Regions from separate parts of the Agrobacterium sp. K11 genome, predicted to be linked through region 1. Evidence: predicted binding sites of a transcription regulator. Region 1 holds the regulator's gene; the other holds the start of a gene.
What was found. The regulator PhoB, encoded in region 1, activates phosphate uptake and scavenging genes when phosphate is short. The targets are predictions, from matches to a motif close to TGTCATNNANCTGTCAT.
Positions count from the first base shown of each region.

Region 2: AC5SEO_RS09115 (DUF1045 domain-containing protein) is a predicted target of PhoB. The motif match lies at 1,805-1,821, and genes of this name have one in related genera.

Region 1 covers NZ_JCAHRB010000003.1:549,162-563,850, reverse strand. The annotation lists gene AC5SEO_RS07925 (hypothetical protein) at 1-481, shown strand, start outside; gene ppk2 (polyphosphate kinase 2) at 543-1,424, opposite strand; gene phoR (phosphate regulon sensor histidine kinase PhoR) at 1,665-2,924, shown strand; gene AC5SEO_RS07910 (substrate-binding domain-containing protein) at 3,120-4,154, shown strand; gene pstC (phosphate ABC transporter permease subunit PstC) at 4,429-5,913, shown strand; gene pstA (phosphate ABC transporter permease PstA) at 5,910-7,232, shown strand; gene pstB (phosphate ABC transporter ATP-binding protein PstB) at 7,247-8,062, shown strand; gene phoU (phosphate signaling complex protein PhoU) at 8,161-8,886, shown strand; gene phoB (phosphate regulon transcriptional regulator PhoB) at 8,918-9,601, shown strand; gene AC5SEO_RS07880 (GcrA family cell cycle regulator) at 9,901-10,434, opposite strand; gene AC5SEO_RS07875 (aspartate aminotransferase family protein) at 10,865-12,067, shown strand; gene argF (ornithine carbamoyltransferase) at 12,123-13,040, shown strand; gene AC5SEO_RS07865 (Hsp33 family molecular chaperone) at 13,264-14,253, shown strand; gene apaG (Co2+/Mg2+ efflux facilitator ApaG/CorD) at 14,292-14,684, opposite strand.
Region 2 covers NZ_JCAHRB010000003.1:797,140-811,828, forward strand. The annotation lists gene phnE (phosphonate ABC transporter, permease protein PhnE) at 1-297, shown strand, start outside; gene phnE (phosphonate ABC transporter, permease protein PhnE) at 297-1,646, shown strand; gene AC5SEO_RS09115 (DUF1045 domain-containing protein) at 1,913-2,611, shown strand; gene AC5SEO_RS09120 (alpha-D-ribose 1-methylphosphonate 5-triphosphate diphosphatase) at 2,608-3,744, shown strand; gene phnN (phosphonate metabolism protein/1,5-bisphosphokinase (PRPP-forming) PhnN) at 3,741-4,355, shown strand; gene AC5SEO_RS09130 (AraC family transcriptional regulator) at 4,443-5,483, shown strand; gene AC5SEO_RS09135 (helix-turn-helix domain-containing protein) at 5,867-6,112, shown strand; gene AC5SEO_RS09140 (Ldh family oxidoreductase) at 6,336-7,325, opposite strand; gene AC5SEO_RS09145 (TonB family protein) at 7,512-8,438, opposite strand; gene exbD (TonB system transport protein ExbD) at 8,435-8,920, opposite strand; gene exbB (tonB-system energizer ExbB) at 8,927-10,084, opposite strand; gene hutC (histidine utilization transcriptional repressor HutC) at 10,278-11,015, opposite strand; gene AC5SEO_RS09165 (ABC transporter ATP-binding protein) at 11,051-11,836, opposite strand; gene AC5SEO_RS09170 (ABC transporter permease) at 11,836-12,609, opposite strand; gene AC5SEO_RS09175 (ABC transporter substrate-binding protein) at 12,751-13,692, opposite strand; gene AC5SEO_RS09180 (YoaK family protein) at 13,898-14,608, shown strand; gene AC5SEO_RS09185 (hypothetical protein) at 14,621-14,689, opposite strand, start outside.

The DNA.
Region 1 (14,689 bases):
GCCGAGCCTTTCCGCCGGCCGCGGTTTTTCCGACGACTGGGTGGAAGTATTTAATGCGGAGCGCGGCAGTTCCGGAGTTTCGGCAGGCCCCCGCGCCAATGTCGAGAACATCGCCACACCCGCCGGCAAGGCGATACGGGTGACGTCGAGAAGCGTCTCTCAGGACGGCGCAATCAGCGTCGAGGTTCCGGTGGAAGTGATGCGCGACATGGCGGGTAAATCCTCGACCATCTCGATCACGCTGCAATCCTCCAGCGATCGGCAAACGCAGGTTTCCGTAGCATGCGATTTCGCCACGTTGGGCGATTGCTCCCGTCACCGTTTCACGGCCACGGCCGAGCGTGCGGATATGCTGCTGAACACGACGTTCGAGCGTTCGCTTGCCCCGAATGCGCCCGGCAAGATCTTCATCAACAGCGATATCGATGGCAATGCCCGCCCGGTGAACCTGTACTCCGTGCGCATTTTGCCGGGTCAGTAAGAATCCAGCAAGAAGAGGGAACAAGCGCCGCAGCCGGGGCGCTTGTTGACGTCTCCCAGTCCTATTTCAGAAAACCCGGTCCTGATCCCAGGATCTTGTCGTCGATTTCGCCAATCGCCTTTTTGTCCTTGCCGTCGTAGTCAAGCGTATTGAGGATGTGGCGAATGAGGTTCACCCTCGCACGGCGTTTGTCGTTGGCGCGCACCACCGTCCACGGGGCGACATCGGTGTGGGTCTTTTCCAGCATCTCGTCGCGCTTTTGTGTGTAGTCGTCCCACTTCGTCAGCGCGGCGATATCCATGTCGGAAAGCTTCCAGCATTTCAGCGGGCTGTGGCGACGGTCATGGAAGCGCTCGATCTGCGTTTCGCGGCCGATATCAAGCCAGAACTTGAACAGATGAACACCCTCATGGACCAGCATCTTTTCGAGACGTGGTGTTTCCTTGAGAAAGCGCTTGTGCTCTTCCGGGGTGCAGAAGCCCATGACAGGCTCCACCCCGGCGCGGTTATACCAGGAACGGTCGAAGAGGACGAATTCTCCAGCCGTCGGGAAATGCGAGATATAGCGCTGGAAATACCATTGGCCACGCTCGGTCTCGGTTGGTTTGGTCAGCGCCACGACACGGGCATAGCGGGGGTTGAGGTAAGCGTGGGCCGCAAAGATCGCGCCGCCCTTTCCGGCAGCATCGCGTCCTTCGAAGACTGCCATCACCCGTTTGCCGGTGGCCTGCAGCCAGAACTGCACCTTGACCAGCTCCACCTGCAGCGCCTCGAGGGTGGCGTCGTATTCCTCCCGCTTCATCTTTTTGTCGTAAGGAAAATCTCCGGCGGAAAGCTTTTTCTCCTCCACCCAGTCGGGAAGAACCGGATCGTCGATGTCGAAGCTGCGCAGCTTGCCGCCAATGGTGATCTCCACCGATCGCTTCTTCGTTTCTTCGCCCATGCTTTCCTCCTGATGTTGTTGTGTAAAGGCAACTCGCTGCCAATGAGTTCATATCCACCCGCATAATTCAAGTGAAAGAGGATTGGTTAGCCGGAGTGCTATCGCAGTGACGATTGCGGCGCAGATTTTGCGCATATACGCTGTGGAAAATACGCGATGATGAATCTCTGTCATGAAGCTGGCCTATGAGACTCCGATGCGCTGTCAGGTGAAAGTGGAAAGTGTGCTGAAATGGCAGTCATGAAAGGCGAGAGTGGATTGAAGCTTTTTGCGAAAAAGCTTGGCCGAAACTGGTTGCCTGTTCTCGTCGTCAGCATGCTTGCCGTCGCTGCCGTTTCTGAGTTGCAAACGCCCTATATGCCCGCCGTCCTGTGGCTCTGCGCCGTCATCGCTATTTTGACCGCTCGGCAAAAGCCGGAGGAGCCGGCTAAGGATGAAACCGCAGCTGCTGAGGCGGAAGAACCTGATGTGCCCGGCGAAAACGTCATTTCCGGGGTGAGGGCGGGTCTGGCCGTTCTGGATACGCCGGTCTTCATCCTCGATAAAAACGCAGGCGTGCTTTATCAGAACGGCGCGGCGGAACGCGCCTTTGGCCAGCTTCCGGCCGGCGCACATATTTCCGCCCGGCTGCGTTCGCCGGGCTTGCTGGATGTCATTCGCGAAACCATCACCACCGGCCAGCCCAACCAGGTCGAGCATTCCGAGCGTTTTCCCTCAGAGCGGGTCTTCATCGTCCGCATTGCCCGGGCGGATGCGGGAGAGGCAGCGGGTCCACCGTTCTACATTCTGTCGTTCCGCGATGTTTCGGAGCTTCGCCGCATCGACCGCATGCGCAGCGACTTCGTCGCCAATGCAAGCCATGAATTGCGCACCCCGCTCGCCTCGCTGCGCGGTTTCATCGAAACCATGCAGGGGCCGGCCCGCAACGACCCCAAAGCGCAGGAACGTTTCCTCGCCATCATGCTGGATCAGGCCACACGCATGAGCAGGCTGGTGGATGACCTCATGTCGCTTTCAAGGCTGGAATTGCGGGCGAATATTGCGCCGGACCAGAAGGTCGATCTCGTCCCAGTCATCGGCCATGTCCGGGATGCGCTGCTGCCGCTCGCCAACGAGCTGGATGTGGTTATTACGCTGCATCTGCCCGACCGGCCGGCAGAAGTGCAGGGCGACCGCGACGAGCTGGTGCAAGTGTTTCAGAACCTCGTTGAAAATGCTTGTAAATATGGCCAGGAAGGCAAGGTCGTGGATGTCTGGCTGCGTGCCGATCCCGGTAAGCCGGTGGAGGTGAGCGTCATTGACAAGGGGCCGGGCATTCCTGCTGAACATGTGCCGCGTCTGACGGAACGGTTTTACCGCGTCAGTGTCGCTGACAGTCGCTCCAAAAAAGGGACCGGCCTCGGGCTTGCCATCGTCAAGCACATCCTCACCCGCCACCGCGCCCGCCTCATCATTAAATCGGAACTGGGCAATGGCACGGACTTTACCGTCAGATTCTGACATAGAGTACGTTACAGTCTTCAGCTTCGAAAAATTTTATAAATAAAATCAATAATTTAGGCTGTCACAAATCTTTCACCGAAGTGACATAAAAGGAAGTGGTTACGGTGGTTAAGAAGAGACCGCCGAGCGCATGCTAAGAGCGTCTGCCGCTATCGGCTGCGTCCACAAACAAGCCCACGACGGGAGAGACAAATGAACTTCGTTAAATTTTCCGCAGCAGCTCTGGTGGCTTCTGTCGCCTTCGCTGGCGCCGCCGCTGCTCGCGACCAGATCCAGGTTGCTGGTTCCTCCACGGTTCTGCCCTATGCCAAGATCGTTGCCGAAACTTTTGCTGAGACTTTCCCGAACTTCAAGGCTCCGGTTGTTGAGTCTGGCGGCACGGGCGGCGGTCTGAAGGCGTTCTGCTCCGGCGTCGGCGAAGGCACCATCGACATTGCAAACGCTTCGCGCCCGATCAAGAGCGACGAACTTGCCGCTTGTAAGGCCGCTGGCGTTGCCGACGTTCAGGAAGTGAAGATCGGCTACGACGGCATCGTCTTCGCAATGGACTCTTCCAACAAGGACATCAAGCTCGAGCCGAAGGATCTGTACCTCGCGCTCGCCGCTGAAATCGTCAAGGACGGCAAGCTCGTTGCCAACCCTTACAAGAAGTGGTCGGAAATCAACAAGGAACTGCCTGATGTAGCGATCGCCGCTTACATTCCGGGTTCCAAGCACGGCACACGCGAAGTCTTCGAAGAGAAGATCATGGCTGACGGCTGCAAGGAAGCCAAGGCGACCGACGCCATCAAGGCGCTGATCACCGACGCCAAGCAGGCTGCTGCCAAGTGCGTTGCAGTTCGCAAAGACGGCGCTGCAGTCGACATCGACGGCGACTACACCGAGACGCTTGCCCGCATCGACGCCAACAAGACCGGCCTCGGCGTTTTCGGCCTGGCATTTTACGAGAACAACGCTGACCGCCTGAAAGTTGCGACCGTCAGCGGCGTTGTTCCGTCCACGGAAACCGTTGCCAGCGGCAAGTACCCGGTTTCGCGCCCGCTGTTCTTCTACGTGAAGAAGGCTCACCTGGGCGTTATCCCGGGCCTCAAGGAATATGTCGAGTTCTTCGTTTCTGACGAAATGATCGGCCCCGACTCCCCGCTCGCAAACTACGGCCTCGTTGCTGCTCCGGAAAAAGAACGCGAAGAAATTCGCTCCAAGTTCGCTGCCGGCGCTTCGATGTAATAAACAAGGAGGGGTGCGGCCTGCCGCACCCCTCTCTCCGCTCCAGTACCGTTGTGCTTAAGGCGGCTGTCTCCGGTTGACAGTTCCCATCCATCGCCGTCCACATAATTGTTGATGGATTACAGATGGATAGGATGTATCAACCTTGACGCTTGCCAGACTTTGTTACAGTCAGGCGGCAAGCATCTCTGGATGGTCCAGCGGTCTCGTTTTGATGACTTTTTGATTTGCCCGATATCGCACCGTGCTCTTGAGGCACGACGAGGGAACTCTAATGAACACATCGATCCTTTTGCTGATACTGGTGTTGATCGGCATCGGCAGTTATCTGCTCGGCAGCCGCCGCGCCGTTGCTTTGTCTGGTGGGCGTCCCTCCAGCATGCATTCCCGTGCCGGTTATCACGGTTCCTACGCTGTCGTCTGGGCGGTGCTGCCCGCAGCGCTCATTCTCTGTATCTGGCTTGTTATCAGCCCGCTGATCGTTACCTCTGCGGTGCGTGGCGAATTTCCCGAAGATGTGCGCTCCCAATCCGAAGCGCAGCAGAGCCTCACCTACGGCATGGTAACGTCCATCGCCCGCGGTCTTCAGCGTCTGACGCCGGAAGAAACCGCAAAGGTTGATGCGGATACGGCTGCGGTAAGATCGCTTCTGGCATCGAAGGGCGTGGCAATTGCCGGCGAACCCCAGCGTTTCATGGTCGATGCCGCCCAGACGCTGAATGCGATGACCTCCACCAGCCGCCTGGGCATGATCGCCACCGTGCTGCTGGCCGCATTCGCCGGTGCCGCTTATGCACTGCGTTCAATCGCGCCGCGTTTTCGGGCGCGCAACAGGGTGGAGCGGGTCATTCTCGCGGCTCTGGTCGTCGCGTCGTCCATCGCCATCCTGACGACCATCGGCATCGTCCTTTCGATGCTTTCAGAAGCGATCCAGTTCTTCACCATGGTTCCGGCGCACCAGTTCTTCTTCGGAACGGTATGGGATCCGCGTTTTGCCGCTGCCGGTGCGACTGACTCTTCCGGCCAGTTCGGCCTGATCCCGCTGCTCGCCGGCACGCTCTATATTGGTTTCGTCGCCATGCTGGTCGCCGTTCCGGTCGGGCTGTTTTCGGCGATCTATATGTCGGAATATGCGACGCCGCGCCTTCGCTCGATTGTAAAGCCGCTGCTCGAGGTGCTCGCGGGCATCCCGACAATCGTCTACGGCTTCTTCGCGCTGACGACCGTTGGTCCTTTCCTGCGAGACATTTCCACGCAGATCAGCGGTCTTGCGACAGGCAACTACGCCAACTTCATCCAGGCGCAGAGCGTCATCACCGCCGGCTTCGTCATGGGCATCATGCTGATCCCTTATGTTTCGTCGCTGTCTGACGACATCATCACCGCCGTGCCGCGTTCGCTGCGCGATGGCTCTCTCGGTCTCGGCGCCACGCGCTCTGAAACCATCAAGAAGGTCATCCTTCCCGCCGCTCTTCCCGGCATCGTCGGCGCCGTGCTGATGACGGCGTCGCGTGCGATCGGCGAGACCATGATCGTGGTTCTTGCGGCTGGTGTCGCTGCCCGCCTGCAGCTCAACCCCTTCGAACCCATGACAACAGTGACGGTCAAGATTGTCAGCCAGCTGACGGGTGACCTTGAGTTTACCTCGCCGCAAACGCTGGTGGCCTTCGCGCTGGGCATAACTCTTTTTGCAATCACGCTTTGCCTGAATATCTACGCGCTTTACATCGTGCGCAAATACCGGGAGCAATATGAATGACCGACATCGTTTCTCCGGCGGCCGGTGCTGCCGCCGTGAACAAGGCCACGCGCCGTGATATCGGCATCAAGCGTCGCTATGCAGCTGAACGCCGCTTCCGCGCCTATGGATTGGCAGCAATCTCGTTCGGCCTCATATTCCTCTTTCTGCTGCTCTGGTCGGTCGTATCCAAGGGTCACACCGCCTTCCAGCAGACGATGATCACCGTTCCGGTCGAGTTTTCCGAACTGATCATCGATCCAAAGAACGAGCGCGCAACCAATCCGGCAAAGCTGATGACGGCCAACTACCCCGTCCTCGCCCGTGATGCAGTGGCCAAGGTTCTCGGCGTCGCGCCGACGGATAAGGCCGGTCTTCGCGCCGTCAACGTCATGATCTCCGACAGCGTACGCACCCAGTTGCGTGATATCGTCGTCGCCGATCCGTCCGTCATCGGCACCACGCGCAGCGTCACGCTTCTGGCGTCGGGTGATGTCGACAGCGCCTTCAAGGGCCAGGTCGACATGTCGGGGGATGAAGCAAACCGCCGTATCTCGAACCAGCAGCTCGGCTGGATGAACCAGCTCGTGGAAAGCGGACAGCTTGGCAAGCATTTCAATACCGGCATCTTCGTCAACGGCGCTTCGAGCCGTCCGGAAGCCGCGGGTGTTGGTGTTGCGCTGATCGGCTCGTTCTACATGATGCTGATCGTGCTAGTGCTGTCGCTGCCGATCGGTGTTGCGGCCTCCATCTATCTGGAGGAATTTGCCCCCAAGAACCGTTTGACGGACCTTATCGAGGTCAACATCAACAATCTGGCGGCTGTTCCCTCCATTGTTTACGGTCTGCTCGGTCTCTCCGTCTTCATCAACTTCATGGGCTTTCCACGCTCGGCCTCGCTGGTCGGCGGCCTCGTCCTGACGCTGATGACCCTGCCGACAATCATCATCGCCACCCGCGCTGCATTGAAGGCCGTGCCGCCGTCGATCCGCGCCGCCGCACTCGGTCTTGGCGCTTCCAAGATGCAGACGATTTTCCATCACGTCCTGCCGCTGGCAATGCCTGGCATTCTGACCGGCACCATCATCGGTCTCGCCCACGCACTGGGCGAGACGGCGCCGCTGCTTCTGATCGGCATGGTGGCATTCGTCGCGAACTATCCGACAACGCCTATGGATCCGTCCACGGCCCTGCCGGTGCAGATTTACATGTGGGCGAACGAAGCTGAGCGTGCCTTTGTCGAACGGACATCTGGCGCTATCATCATCCTGCTTCTGTTCCTCATTCTCATGAATGTTGGCGCAATCCTGTTGCGTCGCCGCTTTGAGCGGCGCTGGTAGAGGGAGCTAGAGCAATGAACATGTTGTCGGAAGCAGCAGTTGAAAAGGCGCTGGACAAGAAAATGAATGAAGTCTCATACAAGATGATCGGCAAGGATGTTTCGGTTTTTTACGGCGAAAAGCGCGCGCTTTACGACGTGAACCTCAATGTCCGCGAAAACACGGTGACTGCACTTATCGGCCCGTCCGGTTGCGGTAAATCCACTTTCCTGCGCACCTTGAACCGCATGAACGACACGATCGACGGTTGCCGGGTCACCGGCAAGATCACGCTCGATACCGACGATATCTACGATCAGCAGATCGACGTCGTGGAACTGCGTGCCCGCGTCGGCATGGTGTTCCAGAAGCCGAACCCGTTTCCGAAGACGATTTATGAGAACATCGCCTACGGCCCGCGTATCCACGGTCTCGCCCGCAACAAGGCGGATATGGACCAGATCGTCGAGCATAGCCTGCAGAAAGCGGGTCTCTGGAACGAGGTGAAGGATCGTTTGCTGGAATCCGGCACGGGTCTCTCCGGTGGCCAGCAGCAGCGTCTGTGCATCGCACGCGCGGTTGCCGTTAGCCCGGAAGTGATCCTGATGGACGAGCCGTGCTCGGCGTTGGATCCGATCGCGACTGCGAAGGTCGAGGAACTCATCCACGAACTGCGCACCAACTACACCATCGTCATCGTCACGCACTCCATGCAGCAGGCGGCGCGCGTTTCCCAGCGTACGGCCATGTTCCATCTTGGTCATCTTGTCGAAGAAAACGAAACCGACAAGATGTTCACCAATCCGGACGACCAGCGCACGCAGGACTACATCATGGGCCGCTTCGGCTGATCCCCGGCCGGTGCTTTATCGTAACCGTACAAGACTGGTGCCTCTGCCGTGCCCCGCTGTTGGGCACGCGCATGCAGGCCAAGCCGGAGGAATAGACCATGACACAGACAACGACCCATTCGCATATCCTGTCTGCCTATGACGACGAACTGAAGTTTCTGACGCGCCGCATCGCCGAAATGGGCGGTCTTGCCGAGCAGATGTGCGGTGACGCCGTGCGCGCACTCGTCAATTCTGATGCTGCGCTCGCGCAGAAAGTCATTTCGGACGATACCATTCTCGACCATGCTGAGCGCGAAATCGGCGACAAGGCGATTGTAACCATCGCCAAGCGTCAGCCGATGGCGGCAGACCTTCGCGAGATCATCGGCACCCTGCGTATCGCCGCCGATCTCGAACGCGTCGGCGATCTTGGCAAGAACACGGCCAAGCGCGTTATCGCTGTCGCCGGCACCGGCGTTCCGCGCAAGCTCGCCCGCGGCATCGAGCATCTGTCCGACCTGGCGCTGGTGCAGCTCAAGGAAGTCCTCGACGTCTATTCCACGCGTTCCGCCGAAAAGGCCAATGCGATCCGTGAACGCGACGAGGAAATCGATGCCATGTACACGTCGCTCTTCCGGGAGCTTCTGACCTACATGATGGAAGACCCGCGCAACATCACCACCTGCACGCATCTTCTGTTCTGCGCCAAGAACATCGAGCGTATCGGCGATCATGCGACGAATATCGCAGAGACGATCTATTACATGACCACTGGCAGCCAGCCGGAGGGCGAGCGTCCGAAGGACGACAGTTCCAACACGCTTGGTTCGGTGACCGAGTAACAGACAAGCAGAAGCTTGCGGAGTTCAGCATATGGTGCCCAAGATTGCAGTTGTGGAAGACGAGGAAGCGCTGAGCGTCCTGCTTCGTTACAATCTCGAGGCTGAGGGATACGACGTCGACACGATACCCCGTGGCGATGAGGCGGAAATCAGGCTGCAGGAGCGCATTCCGGATCTTCTCATCCTGGACTGGATGTTGCCCGGTGTCTCCGGTATCGAACTGTGCCGGCGCTTGAGAATGCGGCCGGAAACAGAACGCCTGCCCATCATCATGCTGACGGCGCGTGGCGAAGAGAGCGAACGGGTTCGCGGTCTCGCTACCGGCGCTGACGATTATGTCGTCAAGCCGTTCTCGACGCCGGAACTCATGGCCCGGGTCAAGGCCATGTTGCGCCGGGCCCGTCCGGAGGTTCTGTCGTCGGTGCTCAAATGCGGCGATATCGAACTGGACCGCGAGACCCATCGCGTTCACCGCAAAAGCCGCGAAGTGCGCCTCGGCCCGACGGAATTCCGCTTGCTGGAATTCCTGATGACGTCGCCGGGTCGGGTGTTTTCCCGCTCGCAATTGCTGGATGGCGTCTGGGGTCATGATATCTATGTCGACGAGCGTACTGTCGATGTGCATGTCGGACGTCTGCGCAAGGCCCTGAATTTCTCGCACATGCAGGATGTCATCCGCACGGTGCGTGGTGCGGGATATTCGATGGAAGCCTGAGCGATGCGGAACCAGATAGTTTCGCTGGCGAAGTAGTGCACCAAAAAATCAGGAAGCCCGAAATCTGAAACGATTTCGGGCTTTTTCAATATGAATATCCGCCAAACTCGATGCCATTGTCCGTTTTGACCGGAGGAGATCGGCGGCGCGTTGAAATCCGGATTGAAGGGTCACGCCCGATAGTAAGGGGAAAGGGTGAGGCCTGCCATCAAGCCGCCCAGAAAGCGGCTTTATTTTTGTCATAAAAAAACGGGCCCGAAGGCCCGTAATTTTTGAGTGCTGAATGCGTGCCGCAACACTCAAGCCTTGCGGCGCTCGCTCACCGGCTGGTAGGCGAGTTTCGCATGGAACTTGCAATAGGGCGAAGATTCCAGCGCTTCACAACCGCAGAAATGGAAGTCGTCCTTCAGCGGATCGCCAACCGGCCATTTGCAGGTGCGCTCGGTCAGTTCCGTCAGCGTCAGGCGACGGGAAATCGGCGTGACAACGTTCTTGGAAGGAACGTAATCGAGAACCTGCGCGGTCTCGATATCGATCTCCTCGTGCAGCGCCGTTGCCGCGTTCGAACGGGTGAGGATGCGTGCCGGTGCCGCGTTGACGCGACCTGCGAAAGTCGTCGCACGCGGGGCAGGGGCAGCGGTGCGCTTCGGCGCGGAGCGTGCCGAAGTCACTGGACCGCCAGCCTTGACGCGTCCCGGCAGATTGAGACGATGGACCTTGCCGATCACGGCATTACGGCTGACGCCGCCCAGCTGCGCTGCAATCTGGCTGGCGCTAAGGCCCTCGGACCACAATTTCTTGAGCTTTTCGACTCGTTCGTCTGTCCAGTTCATGCCGCTTCTCCGCTTGTCGCGTGTATTTTCGGCAGAATCCCTCTCCGTCTCGCGCGCATGCCGCAAGCGTGGTTTCCGCCTGATTTTCGGTGACTAGTTCCGCCGCAATGCAGTCTAGTAATTAGCGATTAACCTAGTGCCAGCCCGACTCCGTGGCAAGAGTCGCGGGAATCATCTGGAATCGATTTTCCGGTTTTCCCCAACTTGCTGGCGTATTGAGTCTGAAAGGCAACACCTTGGGGCTGGCCCGCCGCCGCATACTAGTGCTTGAGAAGCCCGGGAAACGCTGACTTTTGTTGACATCGGCAAACGAAGTGACAATAGTGCCCCTGCCGCCGCAAGGCGGCATTTTGATTTTCAGGCGAGGGATAACCCCGCAAGCCTATTGACAACAGTTTGACAGCGCATCTGCGCAAGGAGTGATACAGCCATGGCCGAAGCCGGCGCGCCATTGTTTGATACGTTTTCAAGAGCCCCCTTGCGCTTCGAGCGCGGTGAGGGTGTATGGCTGTTCACGGAAAGCGGCGAGCGATATCTGGATTTTGCGGCCGGTGTTGCTGTCAACTCGCTGGGCCACGCCCATCCTCACCTCGTTGATGCGATCAAGACGCAGGCCGAGAAGGTCTGGCACGTCTCGAACCTTTATGAAGTACCGGGACAGGAAAAACTCGCCAGGCGCCTGACGGAAGCGACTTTCGCGGACAAGGTATTCTTCACAAATTCAGGCGCGGAAGCCCTGGAATGCGCCATCAAGACCGCCCGCCGTTATCACTATACCAAGGGCCATCCGGAGAAGTTCCGCATCGTGTCCTTCGAAGGCGCTTTCCATGGCCGTACACTGGCGACGATCGCCGCGGGTGGCCAGCAGAAATACCTCGAAGGTTTCGGTCCCAAGGTCGAAGGTTTCGATCAGGTTCCGTTCGGTGATGTCGATGCCCTCAAGGCCGTCATCACGGCTGAGACTGCAGCACTTCTGATCGAGCCCATCCAGGGCGAGGGCGGCATTCGCTCGCCCAGCAAGGAATTCCTGCAAATTCTGCGCGGATTGTGCGACGAGCACGGCCTGCTGCTGATTTTCGATGAGGTCCAGACGGGTGTCGGCCGCACAGGCAAGCTGTTTGCTTATGAACATACCGGTGTTGCGCCCGATATCATGGCGGTCGCCAAGGGTATCGGTGGCGGTTTCCCGCTCGGCGCATGCCTTGCCACGGCAGATGCCGCTTCCGGCATGACGGCGGGCGTACATGGCACCACCTATGGCGGCAACCCGCTGGCCATGGCAGTCGGCAATGCCGTGCTTGACGTCGTTCTCTCCGAAGGTTTTCTCGAGAAGGTCCGTGACGTCGCGCTGGTCTTCCGGCAGGGTCTGGCCTCGCTCAAGGACCGTTATCCTGACGTGATCGACGAAATTCGCGGCGAAGGCCTGCTTCTGGGCATCAAGGCGAAGATTCCTTCGGGCGAATTGCTGCAGGCCATGCGCGCAGAGCATCTGCTTGGCGTGCCTGCGGGCGACAATGTCATCCGTCTTCTGCCGCCGCTCGTCACCACGGCGGAAGAGGCCCGTGAGGGTCTTGCACGTATCGACGCGGCTGCCGCTTCCCTGACGGTTGCGAAACAGGCAAAAAGCGCCTGAAAAAATCAAGAGCGGGCCTCTCTTCAGGGGGCTCGCAAGCATGGGACAGATTAGAATGGGTTCACCAAAACATTTTCTGGACCTCTCGGCCGTCGGGTCGGAGGATCTGCGGACAATTCTTGATGATGCGCGCACGCGCAAGATTGCCACCAAAACCGGCACGGCGGAAAAGCCGCTTGCCGGCAAGATGCTGGCAATGATTTTCGAAAAACCGTCCACACGCACCCGCGTCTCCTTCGATGTCGGCATGCGCCAACTCGGCGGTGAGACCCTTTTCCTGTCGGGCACGGAAATGCAGCTGGGCCGCGCGGAAACGATTGGCGATACGGCCAAGGTGCTGTCGCGCTATGTCGATGCCATCATGATCCGCACCACGGATCACTCGCGTCTGCTCGAGCTTGCCGAACACGCCACCGTGCCTGTTATCAATGGCCTGACGGACGACACGCATCCCTGCCAGATCATGGCGGATATATTGACGTTCGAGGAACATCGCGGCCCGGTCAAGGGCAAGACCATTGCCTGGACGGGTGACGGCAATAATGTGCTGCATTCGTTCGTGGAAGGCTCCGCCCGTTTCGGTTACCGCATGGCGATGGCAGTACCGATGGGTTCGGAACCGCACGACAAGTTCCTGAACTGGGCACGCAACAATGGCGGCGAAATCTCGCTGTACCACGATGCCGACAAGGCAGTGGCGGGCGCTGATTGCGTCGTCACCGATACCTGGGTGTCCATGAACCAGGAACACAAGGCGCGCGGCCACAATATCTTCCAGCCTTATCAGGTCAATGAAGCGCTGATGGCGAAGGCCAACAAGGAAGCGCTGTTCATGCACTGCCTGCCGGCGCACCGCGGCGAGGAAGTAACGGATGCAGTGATCGACGGGCCGCAATCGGTGGTCTTCGACGAGGCGGAAAACCGGCTCCATGCGCAGAAGTCCATTATCGCCTGGTGCATGGGCGTCATCTGACCGCTATCGGCCGGGTGCTTGAACTCGGCGATGCACATTCCCATTTGTGGGGCTTCGAAGACGCTCGTCGGCTTTTCGCTGGCGGGCCACCTCACGATTTGCACGATTTTCCCCGGAGGCAGTTTCGCTTCCCGGATCTCTGTGCGACAAGCTGAAAAAGTACATTTTAAAAGCCGGACTTTTGGACGGTAGCGGCGCAACGGCTGCGCCAAGGAGTTATGACATGGCAGATGTAACGGTTGAACTGGACAATCTCGATTTAGCTGGCGACGACAAGGTTGTGCCCTTTCAGGTCGAAGGTCTGGACGTGCGCGGTCGCGCCGTACAGGTCGGGCCGCTGTTGAATGCCATCCTCGAACGTCACGAATATCCCGAGATTGTCGCCCGCCTGCTCGCGGAAGCAACGGTTCTGACGGCGCTGATCGGCACATCCCTGAAATTTTCCGGCAAGCTGACTGTGCAGACCAAGGGCGACGGCCCGGTTGACCTTCTGGTGGCGGATTTCACCGCGCCCGAGAGCATGCGCGCTTATGCTCGTTTCGATGAGGAGCGGCTGGCGGAAGCTGTTGCTGCGGGGCAAACCTCGCCCGAACAATTGCTCGGAACCGGCATTCTGGCCTTCACCATCGATCAGGGCGTCGGCATGCAGCCTTATCAGGGCATCGTGCCGCTGGACGGTTCTTCGCTGGAAGAAATCGCCGGGGTTTATTTCCGTCAATCGGAACAGCTTCCCACCCGCGTACGCCTCGGCGTTGCCCAGTTCTTCGACCGTGACGGCGAAGGCAAGCCGCGCCATAGCTGGCGTGCAGGCGGCGTGATTGCCCAGTTCCTGCCGCAGGCGCCCGAGCGTTTGCGCATGCGCGATCTCCATGGCGGTGACGGCGACGAGGGCGATTATGAAGTGGCGGAGGACGATGCCTGGACAGAGGCAGTGTCGCTGCTGAATACGGTGGATACCGACGAGCTGACCGATCCGCAGGTGCCAGTGGAGCGTCTGCTTTACAGGCTTTTCCACGAGAGCGGCGTGCGCATCTACGATCCGCAGGTCATTTTCGACCGTTGCAGCTGTTCACGGGACAAGATCAAGGGTGTGCTGTCCGGTTTCACCGCTCAAGAGATCAAGGCGAGTGAGGAAGACGGTGCGATTGCCGTGACGTGCGAGTTCTGCTCCACGACCTATCGTTACGATGTCAGCGAGTTTGAAAACGTCTGACGAGGAGAGCCGCGCTTGTGAATGGCGCGGCTTTTTTGTCAGTTCAGCACCCGCAACAGGCCGGGTGAATCCAGTGAAAAGGCGGGGATGGTGACGTTGAACACCTCGCCTTTGTCCGTTTCCATTTCATAATGGCCAAACATAAGGCCTGACGGCGTATCCAGCGGGCAGCCGGATGAATATTCGTAACTGTCGCCGGGGTTCAGATGCGGTTTTTCGCCGACGACACCCGGCCCGTAGACCTCATCCACCTGTCCGTTCTGGTCGGTGATGTGCCAATAGCGGTTGACGAGTGTTATCGGAACATCGGAATTGTTCGAGATCACGACTTTATAGCCCCAGACGTAACGATCGTCATCCGGGTCGGACTGCTCCTCGAGATAATACGGATCGACCGTTACCTCGATATCCCTTGTCAGAGCACGATACATACGCG
Region 2 (14,689 bases), 250 kb from region 1:
AACTGGCTGGAGCGAGTGCGCTTTGCCATCGTGCCGCAGGTCCTGCCCAATTTCGTGTCCTATGCATTGCTGCGTGCCGAAATCAACGTACGCGCCTCGACCATCATCGGCGCCGTTGGTGGTGGCGGCATTGGCGAGGTCTTCCGGCTGTCGATCGGTAACGATCACGCCTCCAAGACCTATGCCATCATCATCCTGCTGCTGATCACCATCATCGCCGTAGACCAGTTTTCAAGCTGGTTGCGCCGCAGGCTGATCGGCCATCAATCCTTCGAATTCGGACGGGGAGCGGCCTGATGTCGTCCAGCTTCATTCTCAATACCGCAGACCGCGAGAGGCTGACGGCCGCACATCCCGCAATTTTCAATCGCGGATTCATGCAGCGATACGGCTTGCTGACCGGTATTGTCGCCGTCCTCGTCTATCTCACCGCCTGCTTTTTCTTCTTCAATGTCGGCCCCGCTTTCATGCAGGGCCGATGGGATCGCGCTTCGAGCTACATTCAGGACTGGTATTCCTGGCGGGCCCAGCCACGCCTTCGTTTCGAAGACGGCAAGGTGAACCCGCAGTGGTCAAGCCGGATGCAATATCCCGCCGATGCGCCGATCGACTGGCTGCAACCCTTGCCGGATGGTGGCTACAGCGTCGTTTATGCGGGTACGCAAAACCGTCTGGACGTAACGCCGACCCGGGTGGACGTCTATGTGGACGGCAAGAACTATCCCGTCATCATCAATGGCGACAAGGCTCTGGCGCCTGAGGTCCTGCCGCAAGAGATCACGCAGGACGGCAACAAGGTTCTCGTGCACTACGGTTTTGCCGGACAGGCGGAAATCCGCACCAGCCAGGTTTACGTGCAGCGGCGGTTCCTCGGGTGGGCGAACTTCCTGTTCGATACCAAATCGGAATTCTGGGGCAAGAGCTACGGCGACCTTGCCGCACTGGCGCTGTGGGGGGAAAGGCTCGATCCCACGCGCTCAAACATAAGCCACATGGTCGATGATTTCCTCGACAATGGTGTCTGGCAGCACGCCGATATTCTTTCCAAGCTGATGCAGACGCTGGTGATGGCCTTTGTGGGCACGCTGTTCGGCACGCTCGTTGCCCTGCCGCTCGCTTTTCTCGCCGCACGCAATATCACCGCCAACAGGGCCGCCAACTGGGGCATGAAGCGTCTGTTCGACTTCCTGCGCTCGATCGACATGCTGATCTGGGCGCTGTTTTTCACCCGCAGCTTCGGTCCGGGGCCGATCCCCGGCATTGCCGCGATCTTTTTCACCGATACCGGCGCGCTCGGCAAGGTCTATGCCGAGGCGCTGGAGAATGTTGACGACAAGCAGCGCGAGGGCGTCAAATCGGTTGGCGCTTCCCCCATTGCCGTCAATCGTTTCGGCGTGCTTCCGCAGGTCCTGCCGGTCTTCATTTCCCAGTCGCTTTATTTCTGGGAAAGCAACACCCGTTCAGCCACGATCATCGGTGCGGTTGGTGCTGGCGGCATCGGTTTGAAACTGCTGGAAGCGATGGGTACCAATGCCGACTGGGACAAGGTCGCTTATATGGTGCTGCTCATTCTCTTCGTGGTTTTCCTGTTCGACCACATCTCGAATTCCCTGCGGTCGCGCCTGATCGGGAAAACCCAGCATTAATTCATAAAGCAGGAGCGGGGTTTGGCTATCCCGCTTCCCGAGACGTGCGCAAAACCGGAACCTCTTTGCAAAGTCAGATACATCCCCTCAATGCGCCAGCATCCGTCTTCCGGACATTCGAGAGACACGCGGCGTTTCAAGCGCTTTTTTTCCTGGGGCATCATCATTCTGTCACGGAAAGCGATTACCTCGCACTCCTGACCTTGCGGGAAGCGGGCGAGTCACGCCAAATAGCTTTTCATCCAGGTTTTCCATGACACCGAAGAGTGCTTGCCGTGCGCTACGCCATCTATTTTTCTCCGGCTAAAGATCATCCACTGACTGAAGCGGCGTCGCGCTGGCTGGGACGCAATGCCTTTTCCGGCGCGCAACATGATGACCATGCCGCTTATGCGGAGATGACCGAGGAGCCGCGCCGTTACGGTTTCCACGCGACGCTGAAAGCCCCCTTCGAGCTTTCCGAAAAATACAGCGAAGCGGATCTCGTCGCCGCCCTCGAACAGTTTGCGGCCAGCCAGTCCGTCTTCGATATTCCGCGTGTTGTCATCGGTGCACTCGGGCCGTTTTTCGCGCTCGTTCCGGATCGCACCTACCAGCCGCTGCAGGATTTTGCCGCTGAGATCGTTGACCATTTCGACCGTTTTCGCGCGCCCCTGTCCGAGACCGACATTGCCCGCCGGCGCCCGCAAAACCTGACCGAAAGCCAGCGGCAAAATCTGTCGCTCTGGGGTTATCCGTATGTCATGGACGACTTCCGCTTTCATATGACGCTGACGGGCCGCATCGACGAAAGCGACGCGCCCGCTATCCAGGATGTGCTTTCGACCAAGTTTTCCGAGTTCGTCGACCGGCCTCTCACCATTTCCGGCCTCGCTTTGTTCGTTGAGGAAACGCGCGGCGCACCATTTACCGTTCATCGCTGGCACCCGCTTGGCCAGCCGCCAAAGAAAGATGCTGACCCATGACCGAGCATGCCCTTTCCAACGCCCGTATCGTTCTGGAAGACGATATTATTCTGGGATCCGTTCTGATCCGTGACGGCAAGATTGCCGATATCAGCGAAGGCGCCTCCAAAACCGGTGAGGATCTCGAAGGCGATTTCCTCATCCCGGGTCTGGTGGAACTGCACACCGACCATCTGGAACAGCACTATTCGCCGCGTCCCGGGGTTATCTGGGATAAGATCGCCGCCATTCAGGCTCACGATGCGCAGGTCGCGTCATCAGGCATTACCACTGTTTTCGACTGCCTGCGGCTCGGCTCCGACGAAGATGGCGGGTTCAAGAAGGGCGAGATGCGGGAAATGGCGGATGCCATTGAAACCGCTGCCGATCAGAACCGCCTGCGGGCAGATCACCTGCTGCACCTGCGCTGTGAAGTCGCCTCCGCCGATGTGCTCGAGCATTTCGAAGATTTCGAGACCGATCCGCGTGTGCGGCTGATTTCGATGATGGACCACTCCCCGGGGCAGCGCCAGTTCCAGTCGATGGACCAATATATCTTCTATTACCAGAAGAAGCGCGGACTGAGCGACGAGGCTTTCGCCGAGTTCGTCAGACGCCGGCAGACGGCATCGGCGGAGTTTTCCGCCAAGCACCGGGATTACCTGGCGGCCCGCTGCGCCGAGCGCGGCATAACTGTTGCAAGCCATGACGACGCTACAGAAGCGCATGTGGGCGAAGCGATCGGACACGGCGTGAAACTCGCGGAGTTCCCCACCAGCGTCGAGGCGGCAAAGGCTTCGCACAGCGCCGGCATGAGCGTGCTGATGGGCGCACCGAACATCGTTCGTGGCAAGTCCCATTCCGGCAACATCGCCGCGCGTGATCTTGCCGAACTTGGCGTGCTGGATGTTCTCTCTTCCGACTATGTGCCGTTCAGCCTGCTTTACGCGCCGTTCCTGCTCGCCGACCAGGTGGAAGCCATCACTCTGCCGGAAGCGTTGCGCATGGTCACCTCCACGCCGGCACGAACGGTGGGCCTTCGCGATCGCGGCAGCATCGCAACGGGATTGCGGGCCGATCTGGTCCGAGTTCACCGCGAGGACGGCGTTCCCGTCGCCCGCTCGGTCTGGCGTCAGGGCAAACGTGTGGCATGACCGGCAACGGACAGGATAGCCGGCTTGACGGCCAGACACTGGGTACTGTGCCCGGAACCATGATCGTAATTGTCGGCCCGAGTGGGGCCGGCAAGGACACGCTGATGGATTATGCGGCAGCGCAGCTGTCCGGGCGGCCGGGCTTTCATTTCACCCGCCGGGTCATTACCCGCAGCGGCGATGCCGGCGGCGAAAATCACGATGCCGTTTCCATGCACGAGTTCAACCGGCTGGAAGACGAAGGTGCTTTTGCCGTTTCCTGGCAGGCGCACGGGCTGAAATATGGCATTCCGGCCGCCGTCTATCGTCATCTTAATGCGGGAGACGTGGTCATCGCCAACGGCTCCCGCTCGGCCCTGCCCCAGTTCGGCACCGCCTTTGCGCGCCTCAAGGTCGTGAACATCGTTGCACGGCCGGACGTGCTGGCGAAGCGGCTGGAGCAGCGAGGGCGGGAAAGCCGGGAGGATATTCTCCGGCGGCTGGAACGCAGTTCGCTCACGGTCGTCGGGGATTTTGATGTGACGACCGTGGACAATAGCGGTGCCATGGAAGATGCGGGCAAAACCATCATGGAGGTGCTGGAGCAGAGCGCCTGCCGTCGCCACATTTAAACTCCACAGGCCGAACTGCTCGACAAATGGCTTCCCAACGCTTACCATCAGGCGACAATTTCCAAACATGGTACGCCAAGGAGAGGGATGCCTGAAAAGAGGGTCAGCGACGAGATAACAGTGGTGGCCGGTCTGGCCGCCGGCGTCGCCAATTATGCACGGTCGCGGGGCATCGATATCGCCCCCATCTGCAAGGCTCTCGATATCGATCCCGCCACTTTCGGCAGCGTGACGGAGCGCATCAGCCTCGACCGATTTTGCCGCCTGCTCGAGACATGTGCGTTGATTTCCGGCGACGACGCCTTTGGTTTGCAATGCGCGTCCACCTTTCCCGCCGGCGCATCCGGCGCGTTCGGATATGGCCTGATGAGCGCGCCGACAGTGCGGGCTTTCCTGCGTTTTCTTCAGGATCACGTTTATTACGCGACCAATAACAGCAATTTCACCATGGTCACGGATGCCGCGCACGTAACCCTGTCGTGGTCCTTTGCGCCTGTCATCGCCAAACGCGATCAATATGTGGATTTGTCGCTGACAGCTCTGATCCAGCGCCTTCGCGATATTCTGGGGGAGCGCGTGAACCTGATCGAGATCGGTCTGGAACGGCCGAAACCGGTTAATATTCAGCTATTTAAAGAAAGAATGACCAAGCGCGTCAGCTTTTCGCAACCCATCCACACCATGCGTCTTCCCACATCGCTTCTGGACGTGGTCAACCCAAATGCAGATGAGCGGCTGTTCGAGCTGATGAACTTGCAATGCCGGATGCTGCGGCCGGAGACATCGGCAGACGCCACGCATTTCATCGATCAGGTGAAGCGTTACATGCAGGTGCGGCTGTCGGATGCCGAGCTTTCGCTGAGCGAGATAGCCCCCTATTTCAACCTGTCGGAACGCAGTTTTCAAAGACGGCTTGCCGAGCTTGGGACTAATCTCAACGAGATAAAGGACGCCATTCGCAAGAATGCCGGCTTCAAGCTCCTCGTGGAAAGCGATCTTCCGGTTTCCGATATCAGCTACAGGCTCGGCTATTCTACGCCGGGTGCGTTTTCGCGTTCCGTTTCCCGCTGGTTCGGGGCAACGCCCACGGATATTCGCAAGAAACACGCGCATCATTCCGCCGTATAGGACGCATTCCCAGCATCAATATTCCATATATCCAAAATAAAATTGGGAAATATGTCGGCGTTCACTGGATTATGTATCGAAACATAACAATAAAAACGCAAAACTTGGCGTGAGATGTTATTCTCTTGAGATGGCAGACCGCCTAATAGAACGCCGCAATATGCCTTCGGGCATGACGGAAAATATTCCAAAGCTTTGAATTTTACATCGTTCTGGACAAGAACCGATTTCAGGTTTTTGGGAAGGACGATGCAGTCATTCTTTCATCGCCGAGGATATGCCCATGCCGGGACCGGCTGGCTGCGAGATCAGCCGCTTATTGCCTGGTTCCTGAGGCCACATCCGGCTTTGGGAAGGTCAATCTCTTTTGAGGCTGAAAGACTATGTCGTCAAAAACGCAGCATGAACGTCACCAGGCGCGTGAAATCGTCCTTTCGGATCGTGAGCGGCAATATCTGGGGCTCGTTGCGCGGGGCCGACATCCTTCCCACATTGCCTTGATAACGGGAGCGGACGAAGCGGATGTTAAAGATACTCTGGAACGGGTCCGCCTAAGGCTAGGTGCGGCCAATCTGCTGAATGCCGTCAGCATCGCCCTGCTGCGTGGACTGATCGAACAGGATATTTAGAGCTTCCCTCTCGCTCGAAAAGCTTACGCGAAATCGTCCCCTTCCCGTAAGCCAAAACCGGATGTGTTGCTTTCTGCGCCAAAAACCCACCATTTCGATGGCGGGACGGCGGACCAAAAGGCGGGTCGGAAATGATTTCCGACCTATCGGCGCAACTGCAAGGCAGCCATACACGGTTTACCCGGCGGACTTTCCGGTCCGCCGGGTTTTCATTTTCAGTTCCTCACAGCGACTGAATCTCGGCAAGAATATCGCTTTCGACGATGATACCGCTTTCCAGCGCCTGCCTTCGAATGCCCTGGCTTCGCCGACCGGGCAAACGCACGTTTTCCTGCTTTTCTATCTCTGCGGCGATAAGCGCCAGTCGCTCGGTAAAGGCCGCACCGCCCGACGATACGGGGTGTATGGCGATGATCGTGTGGCCGAGAGAGGGTGGCGCACCCTTGTCGTCCAGAAGGGAAGAGGCCTCGAAGGCGAAGCTTCCACCGGTGAGCGCGGCGGCCATGATCTCCACCATAAGCGCCAGGGCAGCCCCCTTGGCCTCGCCCGCAGGCACCATCGTTCCGGCTAGGGCTTCTTCGGGATCGGTCGTGGGCCGGCCATTCATATCAAGCGCCCAGTCGCCCGGAATGGTTTCGCCCTTCTGGCGGGCCGCCATGATCTTTCCGCGCGCAACCTTGGAAAGCGCCAGATCGATCACCAGCGGATCTGCCTCGCCAACAGGGCTGGCGAACGCAATCGGATTGGTGCCATAGAGCGGTTTGGTGCCACCCCAAGGCGCCATGGATGCAGGCGCATTGGCGAACATCAGCGCCACGAGGCCCATTTCCGCGAAACGCTCGACTGTAAGTGCCATGACGCCTGCATGATGGGAGCGATGGATCGCGGCGAGTGCGATTCCCTGCTGCCGGGCCATGTCCGGCAACTCGTCTACGGCGCAGTCGATCGCGGGATAGGCGTAACCGTTGTTAGCGTCGATTGAAAGCACACCCGGTTTGACACGATTTGCCACCGGCCGCGCATTGCCATCGACCTTGCCAACCCGCGCCTGACGGACATAAACGGGGATACGCCGAAAACCGTGGCCGCCCTGGCCTGCAGCCTCGGATGCCACGAGCGCCTTCGCCACGGAGCGGGCGTTTTGCGGCAGAACGCCGTTACGCTCAAAGATAGAGGATACAAGATCCTCCGCCTCTGCGATTGAGAATTTCATTCCGGAATGCCTCTGCGTGTTAAGTCGACAAGACCTACACCATCGAAAACATTCGCGAAATGCAATTCAGGCCCAAATGGATATCTTATCGAGAATAACGGTCGGGCACGCATTCGCCCTTCGGGAGGGCGTCATGCCAGGCAAGAGCTTATTCCAGCAGAACCGCGACGTGGCCTTGGAATCGATCTAGCGGATGCTGATCGGCAAGGTGATTGTCTTGTTTGCGTCCGGTGGCGGCGCGGGCACGGGTGACGCGCTCTGGATCCAGGCCGCAATCTGCTGGTCGATGGAGGAATCACCAGTGGATTGCACCACACTGACACCGCTGATGGCGCCTGTATCGTTAACCCGGAACCGCACGGTCGCTGTCATCGCATCGCTGCGAAGCGAGCGGGGCTTACGCCGCTGGATATGCGAGCGAACCTTCGATCCCCATTTTGCCGGCGAGGCGGAGGATGAAGAGAAGAAACCGGCATTGTTGCGCGATGCCGCCGTCCGGTCGGATTGCTGTGTCTCGGCCTTGGCCGTTTCGCGCAGTTCCGATGCCTGTTGCGGTTTGGGACGCTGGCGCTCGACCTTCTTCTTGTCGTCCGGTTCTTTCTTCTCCACCTTCTTTTCGACCGGCGGCGGCGGTGGCCGGATGACGGGCAAGGGAACCTCGACATTTTCGAGTTCCGCCATCATCTGTTCCTGCACGGGATCGATCGGCTCCACCGGTTCAGGGATTTCCTGCGGTTCGACGATCTCCTCGACCGGAGGCTCCGGCGGCTGCACGGGTTCCGGCGGCGGCGTTTCCACAACCGGCTCTGGCGGCGGCGGCTCCTCCGGGGTGACTTCCTCTACCGGCTGGCTGTTGTCGCTCTTTACCTCTTCGGCATCTTCAACGTCCTGCGCAGGCGTCGTTTCCTCGGTGTTCACGGCTTCCGGTATGGCTGCCATTTCGATCATGATCGCGGCAGGCGGCGGCCCGCCGGCATCCAGTTCTTCTGGTTCCTGCATCAGGTAATAGGCAAAACCCGCATGAACGCCCAGCATGAGCAGTGCTGCGGCGGACCACAACGCCGCTTCCCCGAGGCGGGAATGTCGGGACTGCGGGTAGCCGTTTTCAGTCATGGCGCGGTTCCTGGCACTGCAGGCGCGGTGGGCGGAACGGCACCGGCTGGCTGCGTTGTCGCAGCGGCATTTTCCAGCCCTACCAGAGCGATTTTCAGATATCCGGCATCGCGAAGCAGGTTCATGATTTCCATGAAGTGGCCATAGTCGACGGCTTTGTCGGCGCGCAGGAAAATTCGCGTATCTTTCTTGCCGCCCGTCTGCCGGTCGATCGCCGCTGCCAGGGCTTCGCGGGCAACCGCATCATTGCCGAGATTGAGCGACAGATCATCCTTGACGGTCAGATAAAGCGGCTCTTCCGGGCGCTCCGCCGGCTTGGCGGTGGATGCGGGCAGATCGACATTCACATCCACGGTCGCCAGCGGTGCGGCCACCATGAAGATGATGAGCAGAACCAGCATCACGTCGATGAAAGGCGTGACGTTGATTTCGTGGTTTTCGGAGAGATCGTCTCCGCTATTTTCGCGAATACCTCCAGCCATGACCGATCACCGCCCAACCAACGACACAGCGGGTTTGCTGCTGCCCGGCGGAATGCGGCGGAAATCGAGGTCGCGGCTGACGAGGCGTTCCACGCCGGCTGCGGCATCCGCCAGCAAATGCCGGTATCCCGTGATCGAGCGGGCGAAGACGTTGTAGATCACCACCGCTGGAATAGCAGCAACAAGGCCGATTGCCGTGGCAAGCAGCGCCTCGGCAATGCCGGGTGCCACGACGGCAAGATTGGTGGTCTGCGATTCCGAGATGCTGATGAAGGAATTCATGATGCCCCAGACGGTACCGAACAGACCGACAAAGGGAGCGGTGGAGCCGATGGTCGCCAAGGCGCCCGTTCCGCGCGACATGCGGCGACCGGCGTGGGTTTCAATGCGTGACAGGGCCGAGGATACACGCTCCTTGATGCCGCCGCCGTCGGTGTGTTCGACCACCGCGTCGGAAAGCTGCATTTCGTGAGTTGCCATGCGCAACATCAGCGCTGCCGGCCCGCCCTTCTTTTCGACGGCCTCAGTCGCCTCGTTCAGGGTTTTCGCCCGGCGGATGACCTTGAGCGTCGCACCGGCGCGCACCCGTGCACCGGCAAGTTCGATAGACTTCGCCACCCAGACCGTCCAGGTGACGAGCGATGCAAAAGCGAGACCGATCATCACGCCCTTCACGACCCAGTCTGCCGCCATGAACATGCCCCAGGGAGACAGGTTGTGCGGAATGTCCGCACGATGTCCGGCACTTGCGGGTTCGGCGACTACCGGTTCAACCGGGGTGGAGACCTCGTTCGGCGCTGCCGTACCGTTCGTCGGAGCGGGTTGCTCCGTCTGTGTCGGCTGCGGTGAAACACCTTCGGCTGCCGGCGTGGGATTACTTGCGGCGGGCGCAGGCTGGGCCGGCGCGGGCTGTGTGGGCGCGGCAACGGAAGGCGGCACAGGCTGGACTGCCGGAGCGCTCGGCGTCTCAGGCGACTGCGCGGGCTGCATCGTTTCCGTTGCCGGTGCAGGTGCTGGTTGGATCGGGGTCTCGGATGCCGACTGAGCAAAAACCGCTCCGGCACTCAAGCCGGCCAGCAAAGTGACCGTCATGGCAAGTGAGATATGCCGTGTTTTGTTTGCCCTGGTGAAGCACGCGGAAGAAGTTGAGGTCTCAGCTGACATAATTTTTATCCCGGATTTCCGTCGATGAACTCATCCGCAGATTGACCGGTTCATTAAAACCGGGGCCATGAACGGATGCCGTCGTGAAAGCTTGACGTTCCGATAATAAACCTGAGTTCTTTTGACAACTATTATATTGCCAAAAGACGACCCGTAAACTCTTCTTTACAAAAAATTGACCGACCTGCGGTCTTCAGGTGTTTTGCGAAGGCGAAAACTGCGCCACCAGCGCGTGTCGGTCGCCGGGATAGGTGACCCGAACACTGGTGACATAATCCGCTCCGTGCCAGGTGCGGCGGTGGATGACCAGACACGCCGCACCGGAAGCAATGCCGAGCGCGGTCGCATTTTTGCGATCAGCGGAAACTGCGCTGATGCGATGTTCCGCGGCACTCCAGGGAACCATTTTCAGCAGCCAAGTGCCCGGCCCGATCTGTGAAAAATCCGCTGCCTCCGCCTCCGGAACGGCGGTGACATTGATGATGCGTTCTTCAAGGCAAAAGGGAACGCCGCCGGCAAAATGCGTGCAGGTGAGTTCCAGAACCGGGGCATCCGCGGCAAGCGCCATGGCCGCGCCGTCTTCTTCCCCCGCAGGGCGCAGTCGCCGTCTGTCGAGACGGTAACCGTAAACGAGGCCGAGGGCCTGCACCTCCCGCTCGATATCGTGGATTTCCAGAACGGCCGATTGCGCATGGGGCTGGCGAACGAAGGTGCCGAGACGCCGGCGGCGCTCGATAAGGCCGCGCTGCACCAGTTCGCCGAGCGCCTTGTTCACCGTCATGCGCGAGCAGGCATATTGCCGGGTCATCTCGTGTTCGTAGGGAATACGGTACCCCGGCGGCCACTCGCCCGACATGATGTGGCGCTCGACATCGTTGCGGATGCGCTCGTGCAGTGATTTTTCCTGAAGATCGGCGCCTGTACTCCTCATACCGATGCTTCCTTCCTCCCGATTCTATGGATCAACTATCCATGGGCAGCGGCGGCAATCGCCTCGCTGCGAATTTCCTCCGTCAACTTGGCGCGTAGCTGCGAAAACTCCGGGCTGGCCTTGACGGTGTAGTGACGCGGATGCGGCAGGTCGACCGGCATGATCGACTTGATGCGCCCCGGCCGCGCTGACATCGTCACAACCCGCGACGCCATGAACACCGCCTCCTCGATGTCATGCGTCACAAAAATGACGGTCTTCTGCTCGCGCTCCCATATGCCGAGCAGCAATTCCTGCATCAGCCCGCGCGTCTGGTTGTCGAGTGCGCCGAAAGGCTCGTCGAGCAGCAGGATTTTCGGGCCGTTTGCCAGAGCGCGAGCGATGGCTGTTCTCTGCTGCATGCCGCCGGACAGCTGTTTCGGCCAATGGTTCTCGAAGCCGCGCAGGCCAACCTTGTCGATATAGCTATCGACGATCTCCCATTTTTCCTTCTCGGCCACACCACGCTCGCGCAGACCGAAGGCGACATTTTCCCGGATCGTCAGCCACGGAAACAGCGTGTAGGACTGGAACACCATGCCGCGATCCGCCCCCGGCCCTGTCACTGCCCGGCCGGACAAAAGGACTTCACCCGTCGTTGGACGGTCAAGACCGGCGATGATGCGCAGCAAGGTCGACTTTCCGCATCCGGACGGGCCGAGAATGGTGACGAAATCGTTGCGGGAGATTTCCAGATCCGTGGGCTGCAAGGCCAGCGTTGGCTGGCCGCCCTGAACGCCGGGGAAAGTGCGGCTGACGCCCTTGATAACGAGTTCGCTCATCAGGCAAGCCTCCAGGCGAAAAGCTTCCGGTTCAGCGATTTGAACGCGAAGTCAGAAATAAGTCCGATGACACCGATGACGATGATGCCGAAGATGATTTGCCCGGTCGCCATCAGCGCCTGGCTGTTGATGATCATATAGCCGATGCCCGACGACGCGCCGATCAACTCGGCAACAATGACATAGGTCCAGGCCCAGCCGAGGACGAGACGGAGAATTTCCGCAATATCGGGCGCATTGGCGGGAATGAGAACGCGGCGGACCACGCCCCGGTCTTTTGCGCCAAGTGTATAGGCAGCCTCCACCAGATCGCGTCTTGTGCCGGCAACCGCCACGGCAACCATAAGAATGATCTGGAAAACTGCGCCGATGAAGATCACCAGCAGCTTCTGCATCTCGCCGATGCCGGCCCAGAGAATAAGCAGCGGCACGAAGGCAGAAGCCGGAAGATAGCGTGCGAAGGAGACGAAGGGCTCAAGCAGCGCCTCGACCGGCTTGTAAGCGCCCATGGCGATGCCGACCGGTACAGCAACGAGCGAGGCCAGCACGAAGCCGCCGACAACACGCCAGATCGTCATGCCGATATCGCTGGCAAATCCCTGATCGGTCAGCAGATAGATGCCGTCCTTCAGCATGGTGATCGGGTCAGCCAGAAAGGTCGGCGATACGAAACCGCCGAGCGTGGCAAAGCCCCAGGCGGAGAAAAAAAGCACGAAGAACAGAATGCCGAGAAAAATCCGCGTGCTATTCTTTATGGGTTGAAGAGGTTGCATTCTGTCGCCTGTCCGGAAAACGGGCGCGGCACTCTATCGCCGCACCATCTAAGCGCCGTGCGTCGTCCATGACGCACAGGCGCTGTAAGGCTTCTCACTGGCTGCAATAATCCCCGAAGGAAAAGCAGCAGTTTGCTTCTGTTACTTGATGAAGGACGTGTCGGCGAGTGTCGAAAGATCGGGTTTCGATTTTATCACGCCGATTTCCAGAAGCAGATCAGCCGATTTTTCGGAGAATGTCTTGAATTCACCGTCGAAGAACTTCTGGTTGGCGGCCTTGTCCTGCCATTCCAGGAATTTCGCCGAAGCTGCGAATGCCTCGCCGGTCTGTTTTACGTCCGCTCCCATGGTCTCATAGGATTTTGCAGGGTCCGTCTTGATGAGCTCGAGCGCCTGGAAATAGCTGTCCGCAAGGGCTTTTGCCGCCTGCGGATTGGCCTTCAAGAAATCCGGCGTGCAGCCGAACGTGTCCATGACGGCGGGATAATCCAGCGTCGTCGCAAGGATTTTCCCCTTGTCCGGTGCGGCGCGCACTGTGGACAGATAAGGCTCATAGGTCATGGCGGCTTCATTCTGGCCGGCGACGAATGCCTGCGCGGCCGGTCCCGGCTCAAGGTTGACGACCTTCACGTCCTTCAGGGTCAGGCCGTTTTCCTTCAGTATCCAGGCAAGGAAGAAATAGGGGGATGTGCCCGGTGCAGAAGCGGCAACCGTCTTGCCTTTCAGGTCCGACACCTTTGCAACATCACTGCGCACCGCAATGCCGTCGGCTCCGTGCGACTTGTCCATCTGGAAAATCTGGGTGGACTTCACGCCGTTGGCATTCCACGCGATCCATGTTTCGACCGTGGTGGCGGCGCACTGGATGTCACCGGAAGCAAGCGCCAGATGCCGGCTTGCCTGCGGAATCTTCTTGATATCGACCTTGAGGCCATTCTTTTCGAAAATGCCGGCCTGCTTGGCAAGCGTCAGTGGCGCAAAGCCGGTCCAGCCGGACATGCCTATTGTAACCGATGTTTCGGCATAGGCGGAAGCAGATGAAACAAGCGTCGCGATTGCGGCGATAACCCATGTCTTTTTCATGATCGGAACCCCTTTTGATTTATTTTTGTGCGATATTTTTTTCGCTTTATTTGAGGCATGCTAGGCAGGGATTTTACATTTGTCTAGACAAAATAGAGGCGCTCAAACGCTTCCAGAAAGATTGCAAACAAGCCGCCCGGCATTCTAGACATAGGATAGCACAGCCCGGCGCATCGGCCCGCTGTTTTCCATATCGAGCTTTTCCATGACCAGACAGAGACGCCGTAACATCATCAGGGCAAGGCGCACCGGCACCGGCATTGCGCTCGTCGCCGCCATTTCATTCATCGCCGGAATGACAGATGCGGTGGGTCTTCATCTTTCCGGCGATTTCGTTTCCTTCATGACCGGCAACACCACCCGCGCGGCCATTTCGGTGGAAGCTGGCGTTTATTCCCATGCGGCGAAACTACTCTTCGCGATCATCGCTTTCGTGGCGGGCAATGCTGGCGGTATCGTGGTCGCGCATAAATTCGACCGGAGCATCTTTGCCGTTCTCGTGGCCGTCGGGTCGCTGGTGGCGATTGCCGCATTGCTGCGCGGCGATGCTTCCGCCCTGGCGCAGTTTTATCTTGTCGTTTTCGCCATGGGGATGGTCAACGCTGCCGTCGAGCATATTGAGGGGCTGCCTATTGGCCTCACCTACGTGACCGGCGCCCTTTCCCGTTTTGGCCGTGGCATCGGTCGCTATCTTCTGGGGGAGCGAAGCCTCGATTGGGGCATCCAGATCGTGCCCTGGCTCGGTATGATAAGCGGCGCAATCTGCGGGGCGGTGTTGGGCGCCATGCTACAGTACGATGCCCTGTGGGTGGTTGCGGCAACCGTTTTTGCGGTCGCCATCGCCACACTCGTCATTCCGCGTTCGCTTCGCCACCGCTATAACCAAAGGGTCCGGATCAGGCGCATCGCGCCCTGACGGACTGCGTCGTCACTTGCGTGAGATGGTGACGAATTTTGTGCCGCGCACCCGCACCGTCATCAGGCAGGCTTCCTTGTC